Regions from separate parts of the Streptomyces sp. NPDC001351 genome, predicted to be linked through region 2. Evidence: riboswitches for the same ligand, from Rfam matches in the RefSeq annotation. Region 2 holds a riboswitch; each other region holds the start of a gene.
What was found. A riboswitch is a leader RNA that binds a small molecule or an ion and turns the genes downstream of it on or off. The one in region 2 is predicted to bind thiamine pyrophosphate.
Positions count from the first base shown of each region.

Region 1: it holds a riboswitch for thiamine pyrophosphate, as region 2 does, so the genes downstream of both, thiC (phosphomethylpyrimidine synthase ThiC) here and ACFY1U_RS02010 (tetratricopeptide repeat protein) in region 2, are expected to answer to the same signal.
Region 3: it holds a riboswitch for thiamine pyrophosphate, as region 2 does, so the genes downstream of both, thiO (glycine oxidase ThiO) here and ACFY1U_RS02010 (tetratricopeptide repeat protein) in region 2, are expected to answer to the same signal.

Region 1 covers NZ_JBIAWS010000004.1:579,641-584,773, forward strand. Annotated here, with positions in the region: gene ACFY1U_RS17635 (IclR family transcriptional regulator) at 1-182, shown strand, start outside; gene ACFY1U_RS17640 (SsgA family sporulation/cell division regulator) at 280-717, shown strand; gene ACFY1U_RS17645 (YibE/F family protein) at 895-2,379, opposite strand; TPP riboswitch at 2,451-2,640, shown strand; gene thiC (phosphomethylpyrimidine synthase ThiC) at 2,633-4,453, shown strand; gene ACFY1U_RS17655 (hypothetical protein) at 4,598-5,133, shown strand, end outside.
Region 2 covers NZ_JBIAWS010000001.1:442,133-447,265, reverse strand. Annotated here, with positions in the region: gene ACFY1U_RS02025 (class I SAM-dependent methyltransferase) at 1-98, opposite strand, end outside; gene ACFY1U_RS02020 (glycosyltransferase family 4 protein) at 92-1,507, opposite strand; gene ACFY1U_RS02015 (TetR family transcriptional regulator) at 1,718-2,368, shown strand; gene ACFY1U_RS02010 (tetratricopeptide repeat protein) at 2,408-3,271, opposite strand; TPP riboswitch at 3,328-3,515, opposite strand; gene ACFY1U_RS02005 (ferredoxin) at 3,583-3,822, opposite strand; gene ACFY1U_RS02000 (aldehyde dehydrogenase) at 3,827-5,133, opposite strand, start outside.
Region 3 covers NZ_JBIAWS010000001.1:767,632-772,764, reverse strand. Annotated here, with positions in the region: gene thiE (thiamine phosphate synthase) at 1-41, opposite strand, end outside; gene ACFY1U_RS03530 (Rv2175c family DNA-binding protein) at 200-571, opposite strand; gene ACFY1U_RS03525 (NAD(P)/FAD-dependent oxidoreductase) at 665-1,906, opposite strand; gene ACFY1U_RS03520 (hypothetical protein) at 1,939-2,289, opposite strand; TPP riboswitch at 2,343-2,454, shown strand; gene thiO (glycine oxidase ThiO) at 2,452-3,606, shown strand; gene thiS (sulfur carrier protein ThiS) at 3,603-3,803, shown strand; gene ACFY1U_RS03505 (thiazole synthase) at 3,807-4,601, shown strand; gene pknB (Stk1 family PASTA domain-containing Ser/Thr kinase) at 4,720-5,133, shown strand, end outside.

The sequences.
Region 1 (5,133 bases), on a different contig from region 2:
GGCAGGAGTACGCGCTGGGGACCGTCTGCGCCGCGATCCCGATCACGATGGGCACGACGGCCGCGACGATGGCCATTTCTCTGCCCTCGCATCAGGCCGACCGGCTGATGTCCGCGGCCCGGCAACTGCAGAGCGAAATCGGAAAGCTGATGGGGTCACTCGCGCTCTCTATCAGTATCTGAAAACTCACTCCTTGTGATCTGTCGTGTACGTTCAGCAAGATTCCACCAGTGTCAGGGGATCACTCCCAGCCGGTCGGCTTCAATGACGGGGTAGGCGATGCGCGAGTCCGTACAGGCAGAGGTCATGATGAGCTTTCTCGTGTCCGAGGAACTCTCCTTCCGCATCCCGGTGGAGCTGCGCTACGAGAGCTGTGATCCCTATGCCGTGAGGCTGACCTTCCATCTTCCCGGCGACGCGCCGGTGACCTGGGCATTCGGTCGTGAACTGCTCATCGACGGGGTGTGCCGGCCGTGCGGGGAAGGCGATGTGCGCGTCTCACCCGCCGAACAGGATTCCCTGGCCGAGGTCCTGATCCGGCTTCAGGTCGGCCGCGACCAGGCGCTGTTCCGTGCGTCCACGACGTCGCTCATCACGTTCCTCGACCGCACCGACAAGCTGGTGCCACTCGGTCAGGAGGGTTCCCTCGCCGACTTCGACGCCCACCTCGACGAGGCCCTGGACCGCATCCTGGCGGAGGAGCAGAGCGCTGGCTGAGACGGGACGGCGGGGATCGGCCGGAACGCTTCTTCGTGCGATGCGGAGGGCGCAGTAACGCTTCTCCATGCCTCCATGCCTCCATGCCTCCATGCCTCCATGCCCCCCCCATGCGCACGGCAGCCGGAGTCTGTACCGCCCCAACGTCTGTTCAAGCGGGTCCGAGCGGTCCTCGGCTCACCGCTTGCGCCGTCGGCCCCGCCCCGTGCGTGCCGCAGCAGGTGCTGCGCCGACCGTGCCCGCCGCCTGCTCCGGGCCGGGACGGTCGGCCGCGACCACCAGTGCCGCGAGCAGCGTCGTGACCGGCACCGAGGCGACCAGGCCGATCGAGCCCACCAGTGTCCGTACGATCTCCTCCGCCACCAGTTCGCTGTTGGCGACCGTCCCCACACTGCTCTGCGCGATGGAGAAGAGCAGCAGCAAGGGCAGCGCGGCGCCCGCGTAGGCGAGGACGAGGGTGTTGACGACGGATGCGATGTGGTCGCGGCCGATGCGGATGCCCGCCCGGTACAGCCCCCGCCAGCCCATGGTCGGGTTTGCGTCGTGCAACTCCCAGACAGCCGACGTCTGGGTGACCGTCACGTCGTCGAGGACACCGAGCGAACCGATGATGACGCCGGCCAGCAGCAGGCCGCTCATGTCGATCGACGGGTACAGGCCGTGGATCAGACCGGTGTTGTCGTCCGTGTTGCCGGTCAACGCGGCCCAGCCGATGAATTCGGAGCCGAGCAGGCCGATCAGGATGAGCGAGAGCAGCGTGCCCAGCACCGCCACGGAGGTACGGGCCGACAGGCCGTGGCACATGTAGAGCGCGATCAGCATGATGGCGCTCGATCCGATCACCGCCACGAGCAGCGGGTTCGAACCTTGCAGGATCGCGGGCAGGATGAAGAAGGTCAGCACCATGAAGCTGACGGCCAGCGCGATCAGGGCCATCAGCCCGCGCAACCGGCCCACCACTACGACCGCGAGTGCGAAGATGCCGGCCAGCAGCGCCATGGGGAAGCGGCGGTTCACATCGGCGACCGAGTACTGCAGATCCTTCGGCGCGGAGGGCTCGTAGGCGGCCACGACCTTCTCGCCCTCGTGCAGTTGCCGCGACTGGTCCGGCTGCACGATCTCGGTGAACGTACGGCCCTTGTCCTTGCCGGTGTCGACGCGGATCGTCGCCTTCTTACAGGTGCCTTTCGCCTGCTGCTGGGCGGAGGAGCCCTCTGCGGTGGAGGTGTCCCCGGTCGGGGTCTCGCCCGAGGCGTTCACCGACTTGCAGCTCACCTCGACGACCTTGGCGACCGTCGCCTGCTGGGTCTGCCGGTCGAAACCCACACCGGTGCGCTGGTGCGGCGGGGCACCACCGGGCCACAGGACCACGAGCCCGACCGCGACGGCCGCGGCGAACGGGATCAGGATGGCGGCGATGACCTTGCGCAGGTGCTGGGAGACGGGTGCCGCCGGACCGTGGCTGTGCGAGTGACCGTGCCCGCCACCGGAACCATGGCTGTGCCCCGGCCCGTGCCCGCCACTGGACTCGTGACCGTCCCTGGCGCCCGGTCCTGGCCCGTGGTGGTGACCGGCCCCGAAACCATGGCTGCTGCCGTCTCCGGAGCCGTGTCCGCGAGGCTGCTCCGGAGGGGGGTAGGGGGGCTGATGCGTCGTGGTCACCGCCCGATCATCGCAAGAGCGGCAGGGGCCCTCTGTTCAGCGCGCCCGAATTGACGCTAGCGTGGAGGCACCTTTGCACACGCGGGAGCTCGGAGCACCGGGCTGAGAGGGCGCTGACCTCCGTCCCAGCGATGTTTCACGTGGAACATCACCGAAGTCGAGTGATGTTCCCCACGAGACGTCGACAGACGGAAACCGCTGCGTCGACCGCCGAACCTGTTACCGGGTAATGCCGGCGTAGGGAGTAGGTCTCATGACCAACAAGGACGCACGCACGCCTGCCTCCAGCCAGGACGGACAGCCCATTCAGGGCGAACAGTCCCAGGAGGCCGGGAAGTCCATCGGCTGGCACAAGGCGTATGTCGAGGGCTCACGCCCCGATCTGCGGGTGCCGGTCCGTCAGGTGCATCTCACCAACGGGCAGTCGGTCACGCTGTACGACACGTCGGGCCCGTACACCGATCCGCTCATCGACACCGATGTGCGCAGGGGGCTTGCCCCGCTGCGCGAGAACTGGATCATCGCGCGCGGTGACACCGAGGAGTACGCGGGCCGTCCCGCCCGTCCTGAGGACGACGGGATCAAGCACACCTCTCCGCGAGGCGGTCTGCGCAACCTCGACGCGGTCTTCCCGGGCCGGCCGCGCCAGCCGCGCCGCAGTCGCGACGGCAAGGCGGTCACGCAGCTCGCGTATGCCCGCCGTGGGGAGATCACGCCGGAGATGGAGTACGTGGCCATCCGGGAGAACGTCTCGCCCGAGGTCGTCCGCCAGGAGATCGAGGCGGGCCGCGCGGTACTGCCGGCCAACGTCAATCACCCGGAGATCGAGCCGATGATCATCGGCAAGCGGTTCCTGGTGAAGGTCAACGCCAACATCGGCAACTCCGCGGTGACCTCTTCCATCGAGGAGGAGGTCGAGAAGATGACCTGGGCGACCCGTTGGGGCGCCGACACGGTCATGGACCTGTCCACCGGCCGCAACATCCACACCACGCGTGAATGGGTGCTGCGCAACTCCCCCGTCCCCATCGGCACGGTGCCGCTCTATCAGGCCCTGGAGAAGGTGGACGGCCGAGCCGAGGAGCTCAGCTGGGAGATCTACAAGGACACCGTCATCGAGCAGGCCGAGCAGGGCGTGGACTACATGACGGTCCACGCGGGCGTCCGTCTGCCGTACGTCCCGCTCACCGCGAACCGCAAGACCGGCATCGTCTCGCGCGGCGGCTCGATCATGGCCGCGTGGTGCCTCGCGCACCACAAGGAGTCGTTCCTGTACGAGAACTTCGAGGAACTCTGCGAGATCCTCGCCGCCTACGACGTCACGTACTCGCTGGGCGACGGCCTCAGGCCGGGATCGATCGCGGACGCCAACGACGAGGCGCAGTTCGCGGAGTTGCGCACGCTCGGGGAACTCAACCGGATCGCCAAGCGTTTCAACGTACAGACCATGATCGAGGGCCCGGGACACGTCCCGATGCACAAGATCAAGGAGAACATCGACCTTCAGCAGGAGATCTGTGATGAAGCTCCGTTCTATACGCTCGGCCCGCTGACCACCGACGTCGCGCCTGCGTACGACCACATCACCTCCGGCATAGGTGCCGCGATGATCGCCTGGTGGGGCACGGCCATGCTCTGCTATGTCACGCCCAAGGAACACCTGGGCCTGCCCAACCGTGACGACGTCAAGACCGGTGTCATCACCTACAAGATCGCAGCCCATGCAGCCGACCTCGCCAAGGGGCACCCCGGTGCGCAGGAGTGGGACGACGCGCTGTCCGACGCCCGCTTCGAGTTCCGGTGGGAGGACCAGTTCAACCTCGCTCTGGACCCGGACACGGCACGGGAGTTCCACGACGAGACCCTCCCTGCGGAGCCGGCCAAGACCGCCCACTTCTGCTCGATGTGCGGGCCGAAGTTCTGCTCGATGAAGATTAGCCAAAGCATCACAGAGCAGTTCGGTGGTACAGCCGCTGCCGGGGCGTCTGCTGAGGAGGTCGCTGAGGGGATGCTGCAGAAGTCGAAGGAGTTCGCGGCGAGCGGTAACCGGGTCTACCTGCCCCTGGCCGACTGACCCCGACGTTTTGGGCTGATTCCTTGTCCACGGCCCCGGTCAAGACGGCCGGGGCCACACGAGGCTTTGGGAAATCTTGCTCCAAGCCGTAACGGAAGAGACAAGATCGCGCATGGCGTGATCTATGTCCCTACCCTGCCTGACATGGGCGGGATCGATGTAGCCAATGGAGTCGTCGGCGCGGTGCTGGGGATGCTGTTCGCGGTGTTGTTCCAACAACCGTTACAGGACAGCTGGTACAGACTGCGGACTCGCTCCACGAGAGCGGTACGCAGCCTGAGGCAGCGGGAGGAGTCCAGTCCCGCGTGGAGAGCCTTCTCCGTAGGCCCCCTCCACACATCTGCCCTGATTGTGGAAGGGGATGGTGAGTCGTCCATACCTGCCGAAGCCATCTACATCCAGGTCCTCGACGAGGAGATCGAGCTGCCCTCGGACATGGTCGGCTGGCGCGCTGAAATTGAGGCTGAGAGCGCGCGTTTGCGTGCGGAGGGTCAGACACCGTTGTGGAATGGTCCTCGCTACGCAGTCGAGTCGTTCGACGTCTCACGCACCGCCCTCGACGAGCAGCCCGAAGTTCATCTGAGGCTGCGCCCGACGGACTATTACACCTTTCTCGCGGCCCAGCAGCTCGACCGCCGACTAGCCGACGGGTCAACTCCCCGGTCCCGCTACCTCGACCC
Region 2 (5,133 bases):
CGGTAGCACTCGAACGCGTGCCGGCCGGCCCCGCAGCCGAGGTCCAGGACGCGGTCGCCCGGGGCGAGCGGGAACCGGGAGAAGTCGACGGTCAGCACGTGGCCCTACTTTCGGGGTGGGGGGCGGCTATTTCTTCTACGGCTTCTACGGTCTGTACGACGGCCTTCGGCTGTTCGGCCGCGCTGGGTTCCCGGGCCGGGGAGCCGGTGATGGCCTCGCGGTATCTGGCGACCGTTCCCTCGGCGGCGCGGGCCCAGGTGAAGTGCCGCAGCACCCGCTCACGGCCGGCGCGGCCGAGCCGTAGCCGCAGCTCCGGGTCGCCCAGCAGGCGGCTGAGGCCTGCGGCCAGGGCGCCCGGGTCGCCCGGCGGCACCGCGAGACACGTCTCCCCGTCCCGCCCGGCGACCTCGGGGATCGCGCCGCCGGTCGTCGCGACCAGGGGTGTGCCCGTGGCCATCGCCTCGGCCGCCGGGAGGGAGAAGCCCTCGTACAGGGACGGCACGCAGGCGACCTCCGCCGAGCGGACCAGGTCGACCAGTTCGGCGTCCGAGATGCCCTTCACGAACTCGACGGCGCCTTCGAGGCCGTAGCGCTCCATGGCCTGGGCGACGGGGCCCTCCGTGGGCCGCTTGCCGACGACGACGAGGTGGGCGTCCGGGTGCTCGGTGCGGACCTTCGCGAGTGCCTCGACGAGGAAGACGAGGCCCTTGAGCGGGACGTCCGCGCTGGACGTCGTCACGATCCGGCCCGGGACGACGGGGACGGACGGGTCGGGCGAGAAGAGGTCGGTGTCGGCGCCGATGTGGACCACGTGGATACGGTCGTCCCGCACGCCGAGGTGGTCGATGATCTCGGCGCGCGAGGTGCCGGAGACGGTGAGGACCGAGGGCAGGCGGCGGGCGACGCGCTTCTGCATGCGGGTGAAGGCGTACCAGCGCCGCTTGCCCCAGCGCTGCTGCCAGTTCTCGGCGGCGTCCAGCTCCAGCTGCCGGTCGACGGTGATGGGGTGGTGGATGGTGGTCACCAGGGGGGCGCCCACATCGCCCAACAAGCCGTATCCGAGCGTCTGGTTGTCGTGCACGACGTCGAACTCGCCGCGGCGGGCGCGGAGATGGCGGCGGGCGCGCAGGGAGAACGTCAGCGGCTCCGGGAAGCCACCGGTCCACATGGTCGCGACCTCCAGCGCGTCGATCCAGTCGCGGTACTCGTCGCGCCCCGGGGTGCGGAAGGGGTCCGGCGAGCGGTAGAGGTCGAGGCTCGGCAGTTCGGTCAGGCTCAGGCGGCCGGCGTGGTCCGCGCCCTCGTCGAGCACGGGGTAGGGCTGGGAGCCGATGACCTCGACGCGGTGGCCGAGGCGGGCCAGCTCGCGGGAGAGGTGGCGGACGTAGACGCCCTGTCCGCCGCAGAACGGGTTCCCTTTATAGGTGAGGAGCGCGATGTGGAGCGGTCGCTCGCCGTCGGCGGCGAGGTCCTCCTGGGGACCCGCCTGACTGGCCTCAGCGGTCACTCTGGGCCCCCTTCTGCCTGCACTGTCCCGCGAGATTACGCCGGGACGCTAATCTAGAACAAGTTTCAGACTTGATCGTCCAGGAGGCTCTGAATCTACCGGCAGGTAGGGGCGCGGTGAGCAGTGGATCAGGTGATTCGCGCCACGGCACGGGCCCTGCCAAACTCGGTGCGATCACCAGCCCTCACCGACTGTCACGGAACGGGATCCATGCCTGCGCAAGCGAAGGTGGCCAAGGTGGAAGCACGTACCTCGCAGCCGGCCTCCCCGCCCCTCACGGAGCGGCAGGAGGCGCGCCGTCGGCGCATCCTGCACGCGAGCGCGCAGCTGGCCAGCCGGGGTGGTTTCGACGCGGTGCAGATGCGTGAGGTCGCCGAGTCCTCGCAGGTGGCCCTGGGCACCCTCTACCGCTACTTCCCGTCCAAGATCCATCTGCTGGTCGCCACCATGCAGGACCAGCTGGAGCACATGCACGGCACGCTGCGGAAGAAGCCGCCGCAGGGGGAGACGGCGGCCGAGCGGGTCGCCGAGACCCTGATGCGGGCCTTCCGCGCGCTGCAGCGCGAGCCGCATCTGGCGGACGCGATGGTGCGTGCGCTGACCTTCGCCGACCGGAGTGTCTCGCCCGAGGTGGACCAGGTCTCCCGCCAGACCACCGTGATCATCCTGGACGCGATGGGCCAGGAGAACCCGACCCCCGAGCAGCTGTCCGCGGTCCGTGTCATCGAGCACACCTGGCACTCGGCCCTGATCACCTGGCTCTCCGGCCGCGCCTCCATCGCCCAGGTCAAGATCGACATCGAGACGGTGTGCCGGCTGATCGACCTGACGGATCCGGCGGCGACCGCGAACCCGTCCTGAGGAGGACAGGGGAAGCCGGCCGCGCCCCGGAGCCCCGTCTCAGCCGATCGCGGCCAGCCCGCTCCAGCTTCGCCCGATCGCCGCGCCGTCCACCCACACGGCCAGGAGCCGACGTGCCTCCGCCTCCGGAGCCGCGAGGGACACCGTCTGCGCACCTGCCGGCAGGCTCCGGTCCTGCTGATGGGTGCCCTCGCTGCAGCAGGCGCAGAGCACGCGGACGCTGCTGGCCGGTTCGGCGCCGTAGCCGTGGTCGCCGAACAGGTCGAGCAGGGCCCGCAGGTCGTCCGCCTCGCCGGCCGCCACGGTCACCTCCAGGGTGGGCAGCTCGGAGGCCTCGAAGAGGAGCAGCTCGTCGAAGACGGGGAAGGTCACTCCGTCGAGGATCCGCTCCCCCTTCGGCTCGCCGTCGTGGACGACGATCTCGCCGTACCGCCGCCCTCCGGTCACGGGTACGTTGACCACCCGTCCGCGCGTCGGGCACAGCCGCTCGATCCACACGACCTCGCGTTTGCCGCCGGTGTCGAGCCGCACACACGCGTTGCCGAAGCCGTCCACGATCTCGCCGTCGCCGTCCGGGAGGTCGATGCCGAAGCCGGCCCAGGCGTCGCGGGCCGTCGCCCAGTCCCGTTGGATGGTCGCCGCGATGCCCAGGTTCCAGTACGCCGGGTCACCCTCACCGCGCGGGGAGCGCGCGGCGGCCTCGCGTCCGAGTTCATACGCCTTCGCCCAGTTCCGCAGGAACTTGTGGGCGAGCGCGGTGTTGTACCACCAGTTGGCGCTCGGTTTCTCGTCCGGGAAATGGGCGAGCACCTGCTCGTAGAGGCCGGCGGCGCGCAGCCACTCCTCGGCCCCCCACGCCTCACGAGCCTGCTTGATCAGCTTTCTGGCCTCGGACTTGCGCACGCTTCCCCGCCCTGATCGCACCTACGGCAACCGCTGGAGCGTAGCGCGCACACAAAGGACCTACGAGACGGGTTCCCTTCGCCGGCATTACCCGGGTCAGGTAGTGGAGGTCGCCTTCCGGTCGCGGACCTTGCGGTCCACGGCCCTCCGGCCTCTCAGCCCGGACCGTCGACGTCGGTCCCAGCGGACTGACTGCTTCACGCCAGAATCGGCTACTCCGGTTCGGACTCCCTCACTCGTCCCGTAGGCCAATTCCCAGAATAGAACATCCGACCGGGAATGAACCACCTGAAAGGGTACTTTTTCGGGCACTACTCCTCCGGCGGAAACACCGGCTCCCCGCTCTCCAGCAGCGTGATCACGATCGCCTCCACCGGGCAGTTCTCCGCCGCCTCCAGGATGCGTTCGTTGGCGTCGGCCTCCGGCTCGACGGGGTGCGACTGCATGGCCGAGTCGAGACGGAAGGCACCGGTCGCGCGGTGGACGCACTGGGCCGAGCCGATGCAGATGGAGCGGTCGACCTCGACGTGCCAGCGGTCTCCCGCCCCCATCCTCTCAGCCCTCCCAGCCGGCCGGGAGATGGATCATCTTGTGTTCGAGGTACTCGCCGTAGCCCTCGGGGCCGAACTCCCGCCCCAGGCCCGAGTTCTTGTAGCCGCCGAAGGGGCCGAGCATGTCGAGGCTGAAGGTGTTCACCGAGTACGTGCCGGTACGGACCCGGCGTGCGACCTCGATGCCGTGCGCCACGTCCGCCGTCCACACGCTGCCGCTCAGCCCGTAGTCGGAGTCGTTCGCGATCTTCAGGGCTTCGGACTCGTCGCCGTAGGGAAGCAGGCAGATCACCGGGCCGAAGATCTCCTCCCGGGCTATCCGCATCGAGTTGTCGACGTCGCCGAAGAGGGTCGGCTCGACGTACCAGCCGCGGTCCAGGCCCGGCGGGCGGCCGCCGCCGGTGAGTATCTTGGCGCCCTCCTCCTGGCCGATGCGGATGTAGTCGAGGTTGCGCTGCTGCTGGCGCCTGGCGACGAGGGGGCCGACCTGGGTCGCCGCATCCAGCGGGTCGCCGACGACCAGGGCGCTCGCCGCCGCCGCGAAGGCCTCGGCGAACTCTTCGTAGCGCGAGCGCGGCAGGAGGATGCGGGTCTGGGCCACGCACGCCTGGCCGTTGTTCATCCAGGCCGCCGGGACGACGCCCGCGACGGTGGCCGCCACGTCCGCGTCCGGCAGGACGACCGCCGCCGACTTGCCGCCCAGCTCCAGTGTCACGCGGGTGAGGTTGCGGGAGGCCACCTCCATCACGCGCCTGCCCGCCGCCACCGATCCGGTGAAGGCGACCTTGTCGATCCCGGGGTGCCCGACCAGGTACTCGCTGACCTCGCGGTCCGCGGGCAGGATCGACAGCACACCCTCGGGCAGCCCGGCCTCGCGTGTGATGTCGGCCAGGATGTACGCGTCCAGCGGCGACTCGGGCGACGGCTTGAGCACCACCGTGCAGCCGGTGAGCAGCGCGGGCGCGAGCTTGGCGGCGGCCACGAACTGCGGGACGTTCCAGGGGACCACGGCCGCGACGACCCCGACCGGTTCGCGCCGCACCAGGATCTTGCCGAGGACGCCGTCGCGCTGCTCCTCGTATGTGAAGTCGCGGGCGACGGTGATCGCCGCGTCCCACACCATCATCGCGCCGAGCGCCTGCGCGAGGACGCTCCAGGAGTACGGGGAGCCGTTCTCGGAGGAGATCACGCGGGCGATCTCCTCGTGCCGTACGGCGATCGCGTCCTTGATGCGGGTGACGACCTCGATCCGTTCGCCGAGGGTCATCCGCGGCCAGGGCCCCTCGTCGAAGGCACGGCGGGCGACCGCGA
Region 3 (5,133 bases), 330 kb from region 2:
TCGGCGAGCTCGGCGCGTGCGGCGGTGGCGGTGTCGGGCATACGAGGGTCCCCCGTGGGTGTCGTTCCTGGTCGGCGGCGTACGGGCGCGGCCGGCCGTGGCCGTCGGTTCCTGCGGGCCGCAGTGAACCACGGCCGCGGCCCTGCCTGCGCGGAGCCCGGCCCGTACGCCGGACGGTGTTCGGTTCAGTCTGTTCGGATCAGACGGCGAGCGCCTGGGCTCGGCGCTTCACCTCCGTACCGCGGTTCTCGCTCAGCGCCTGCGCGGGGGTGCCGGGCAGGCTGTCGTCGGGGGTGAAGAGCCACTCGATCATCTCTTCGTCGGTGAAGCCGTCGTCCCTCAGGAGTGTCAGGGTGCCGGTCAGGCCCTTGACGACCCTCTGCTCGGCCTCGTCGATGAATGCGGCGGGGACGTGCAGCGCGCGGTTCTCACCTCGGCGTACGGCGATGAGCTGGCCCTCCTTGACCAGCTGCCGCACACGCGTCACCTCGACATCGAGCATCTCTGCGATGTCGGGGAGGGTGAGCCAGGCGGGGACGAGAGCATCGATCTTTGCGTCAATCTCGGTCACGGACTCAAGCCTGCCATCCCGCACTGACAGTCGGAAGCCAGAAGCGTCCGACCTGGGGGTTTCGCCGCCTGTCGGGACCGCCGTCCCGCCGTGCTACGCCGTGGCCGTCTTCATGGGCCGTGCCGGGTCCGCGAGCAGCTCCGGGTCCATCGGGGTGCCCGCCTCGATCAGCCGTCTGCCCTGCGCCAGGTCCCTCGGCCTGCCGACCGCCAGCAGGGCGACCAGGCGGCTCTCGCGCAGCCAGCAGACGGACCAGGCGGGGCCCGACGGGTCGCCGCGCCACACGGTCGTGTCGGCGCCGGTGTGGTGACCGGCGTACTGGACGAAGCGGCCGAACTGCTCGGACCAGAAGTACGGGACCGGGTCGTAGACCGCGGGGGGCTCGCCGGTGGCCTCGCCGATGATGTTCGCGGCCACCGTGCGCGGGCCCTGGAGGGCGTTGTCCCAGTGATGGACCAGCAGGCGCTCGCCATACCGTCCCGAGGGGAAGGAGGCGCAGTCGCCGACGGCGTAGACGTCCGGTGCCGAGGTGCGCAGACGGGCGTCGGCGAGGACCTCGCGGTGCGCGCCGAGCTCGATGCCGGCGCCGGTCAGCCAGTCGGTGGCGGGGCGCGCGCCGATGCCGACCACGACGGCGCCCGCGGGCAGCCGGGAGCCGTCGGCGAGGACGACCGCGCCGGGCTCGATGTGCGCCACGCGCGCGTGTGTGCGCAGTTCGGCGCCCGCGTCGGCGTACCAGGCGGCCATCGGTGCGGCCACCTCCGCGGGCAGCGCGCCGGCGAGCGGCCGGTCGGCGGCCTCGACGACGGTCACCGCGCAGCCCGCCTCGCGCGCGGCCGTGGCGAACTCCGCGCCGATCCAGCCCGCGCCGACGACCACGATGTCGTGCTGCCTGGCCAGCACGGGCCGCAGCCGCGCGGCGTCGTCCAGGGTGCGCAGCAGGTGCACGCCGGGCACGCCCTCGGTGCCCGGGAGCGTGATCGGTTCGGCGCCTGTCGCGAGGACCAGGACGTCGTACGGCACGGGCCCGGCCTCGGTGTCCAGCTCGTGCCCGCCGGGGCGCACGCCGAGCACCTCGCATCCCAGTCGCAGTTCGATGCCGAGCGCCTCGAAGTCGACGTCGAAGGCGGAGCCCTCGGACTTGCCGAGCAGAACGGCCTTGGACAGCGGCGGCCGGTCGTAGGGCTGATGGGGTTCGGCGCCGATCACCGTCACGGTGCCGGTGAAGCCCTGTTCGCGCAGGGCGACCGCCGTCTGGACACCGGCCATGCCCGCGCCGACGACGACCACGCGCCGCCCCGGTGACGTGCTCACTTCCCGCGTCTGCTCGCTCACCTGATCACCATAGACAACTGACTATTTGTCAGTCAGGAGTCGTGCTCAGTGACCTGCTCCACAACACTCGTTCCGCTGCCGGACTGCGACTCCCACTCCCAGGTCTCCTCCAGGCGCACCCGCCCGTCCGGCAACTCCACGACGGCCGAGACGCAGTGCCCGGAGGACGTCGTCCCGTCGTTCTTCAGCTGGACGTACCGGAAGTCCAGCCGGTCACCTGACCGAGTACCCACCAGATGCCCGCGTACGACGTCGCCGCCCGCGTACTCGGCCCAGATCTCGCCGTCCTGCTCGTGGTACGTGAACCGGGTCCGGGTACCCACCTGACCTGGGGCCTGGTCGGCGACGGGGGCGAGGACGAGGCCGTCCAGCGAGCGGGGCATGACGGAAGGCTCCCTTACAGAGGCACGGCGGGTCGGGCTAGGGTGGCCAACGTACAAGCACTCGCGGGAGCCCGGACGCACCGGGCTGAGAGGGAGGCTGGCGGCCTCCGACCGTACGAACCTGATCCGGGTCATGCCGGCGAAGGGAGGGGCTGGACGCCCATGTCGTCACGTACGTCAGACGTCCTCGTCATCGGGGGCGGAATCATCGGCCTGGTCACGGCCTGGCGGGCCGCGCAGCGCGGCTTCTCCACGGCCGTCGTGGACCCCGAACCGGGCGGCGGGGCCGCCCAGGTGGCCGCCGGGATGCTGGCCGCGGTCACGGAACTGCACTACGGCGAGCAGACACTGCTCGGCCTCAATCTGGCCTCGGCCCGCCGCTACCCGGACTTCGCGGCCGAGCTCACCGAGCTCACCGGCCAGGACCTCGGCTACCGCCGGTGCGGCACGCTCGCCGTCGCCCTGGACGCCGACGACCGCGCCCATCTGCGCGAACTGCACGCGCTGCAGCGGGAGTCGGGCCTGGAGTCGGAGTGGCTGTCGGGGCGCGAGTGCCGGCGCCTGGAGCCGATGCTCGCACCGGGCGTGCGCGGCGGCCTGAGGGTGGACGGTGACCACCAGATCGACCCGCGGCGGCTGGCACGCGCGCTGGTGGCCGCGTGCGAGCGGGCCGGAGTGGTGTTCCACCGGGCGTGGGCCGAGCGTTTCCATGTCGTACGGGACCGGGCCTGCGGCGTCACCACGACGGACGGCGCGGAGCTGGGCGCGGGCCAGGTGGTCCTGGCCGCCGGCAGCCTCAGCGGACGGCTGCCGGGCGTCCCGGACGAGGTGTTGCCGCCCGTGCGCCCCGTGAAGGGGCAGGTGCTGCGGCTGACCGTGCCGAAGCGGTACGCGCCGTTCCTGAGCCGCACGGTGCGCGCCGTCGTCCGCGGCAGCCATGTCTACCTGGTGCCGCGCGAGAGCGGCGAGCTGGTGATCGGTGCGACCAGTGAGGAGCTGGGCTGGGACACGACGGTCACCGCGGGCGGGGTGTACGAGCTGCTGCGCGACGCCCACGAACTGGTCCCCGGGATCACCGAGCTGCCGCTGACGGAGACGCGGGCCGGCCTGCGCCCCGGCTCCCCGGACAACGCGCCCTTGCTCGGGCCGACCGAACTGCCCGGTCTGCTGCTGGCCACCGGCCACTACCGCAACGGCGTGCTGCTCACGCCGGTCACCGGCGACGCCATGGCGCATGTCCTGGCCACCGGTGAACTCCCGGACGAGGCACGCCCGTTCACCCCCAAGCGTTTCGCGCTCCTGGAGCAGCCCGCATGAACATCTCCGTCAACGGAGAGCTCCGGGAGTTCGCTTCCGGCACGGCTCTCGACACCGTCGTCCGCGCGCTGACCCCGGCTCCCTCCGGAGTGGCCGCCGCCCTGAACGAAACCGTCGTGCCGCGCGCACAGTGGCCGTCGACGTCCCTCCGTGAGGGCGACCGCGTCGAGGTCCTCACCGCCGTCCAAGGAGGCTGACCCATGGCCGACGACCCCTTTGTCATCGGCGGTACGTCCTTCACGTCCCGCCTGATCATGGGCACCGGCGGTGCCCCCAGCCTCGACGTCCTCGAGCGGGCGCTGATGGCGTCCGGCACGGAGCTGACGACGGTCGCGATGCGGCGCGTGGACCCCTCGGTGCACGGCTCGGTGGTGTCCGTCCTGGAGAAGCTCGGCATCCGGGTGCTGCCGAACACGGCGGGCTGCTTCACCGCCGGGGAGGCCGTGCTGACCGCCCGCCTCGCGCGCGAGGCACTCGGCACCGAATTGATCAAACTTGAGGTGATCGCCGACGAGCGCACCCTGCTGCCGGACCCGATCGAGCTGCTGGACGCCGCCGAGACCCTGGTCGACGACGGTTTCACCGTGCTGCCGTACACCAACGACGACCCGGTTCTCGCCCGCAAGCTGGAGGACGTCGGCTGCGCGGCGATCATGCCGCTCGGCTCACCCATCGGCTCCGGGCTCGGCATCCGCAACCCGCACAACTTCCAGCTGATCACCGAGCACGCGCGCGTGCCGGTGATTTTGGACGCGGGCGCCGGTACGGCCTCGGACGCGGCGCTCGCGATGGAGCTGGGGTGTGCGGGTGTGATGCTCGCCTCAGCGGTGACGCGGGCACAGGAGCCGCAGCTGATGGCCGAGGCCATGAAGCACGCCGTGGAGGCGGGCAGGCTCGCGTACCGGGCGGGCCGCATCCCGCGCCGCCATTTCGCGGAGGCGTCCTCGCCGCATGAGGGGCGCGCGCACCTGGATCCCGAACGCCCCGCGTTCTGAACGCGCGTTCGACAAGTTCCGGAAGTGGGTGCGACGTCCGTCACAGGTCGGCTGCAGTCCCGCTCCGATCTCACCCGAACCGGCAGCCCTGTCAGTCACGGCTCGTACACTCACCTGCGTGGATACGACCCTTCAGGACCCTCTGGTCGGGCAGGTGCTCGACGGGCGCTATCGCGTGGACGCGCGGATCGCGGTCGGCGGGATGGCCACGGTCTACCGGGCCCTGGACACCCGCCTGGACCGCGTGCTCGCGCTCAAGGTGATGCATCCGACGCTCGCGGCCGACGGCACCTTCGTCGACCGGTTCATCCGCGAGGCCAAGTCGGTCGCGAGGCTCGCACACCCGAACGTGGTGCAGGTCTTCGACCAGGGCACCGACGGGTCGTACGTCTACCTGGCCATGGAGTACGTCGCCGGGTGCACCCTGCGAGACGTGCTGCGCGAGCGCGGGGCGCTGCAGCCGCGCGCCGCCCTGGACATCCTGGAGCCGGTGCTCGCCGCGCTCGGCGCCGCGCACCGCGCCGGGTTCGTC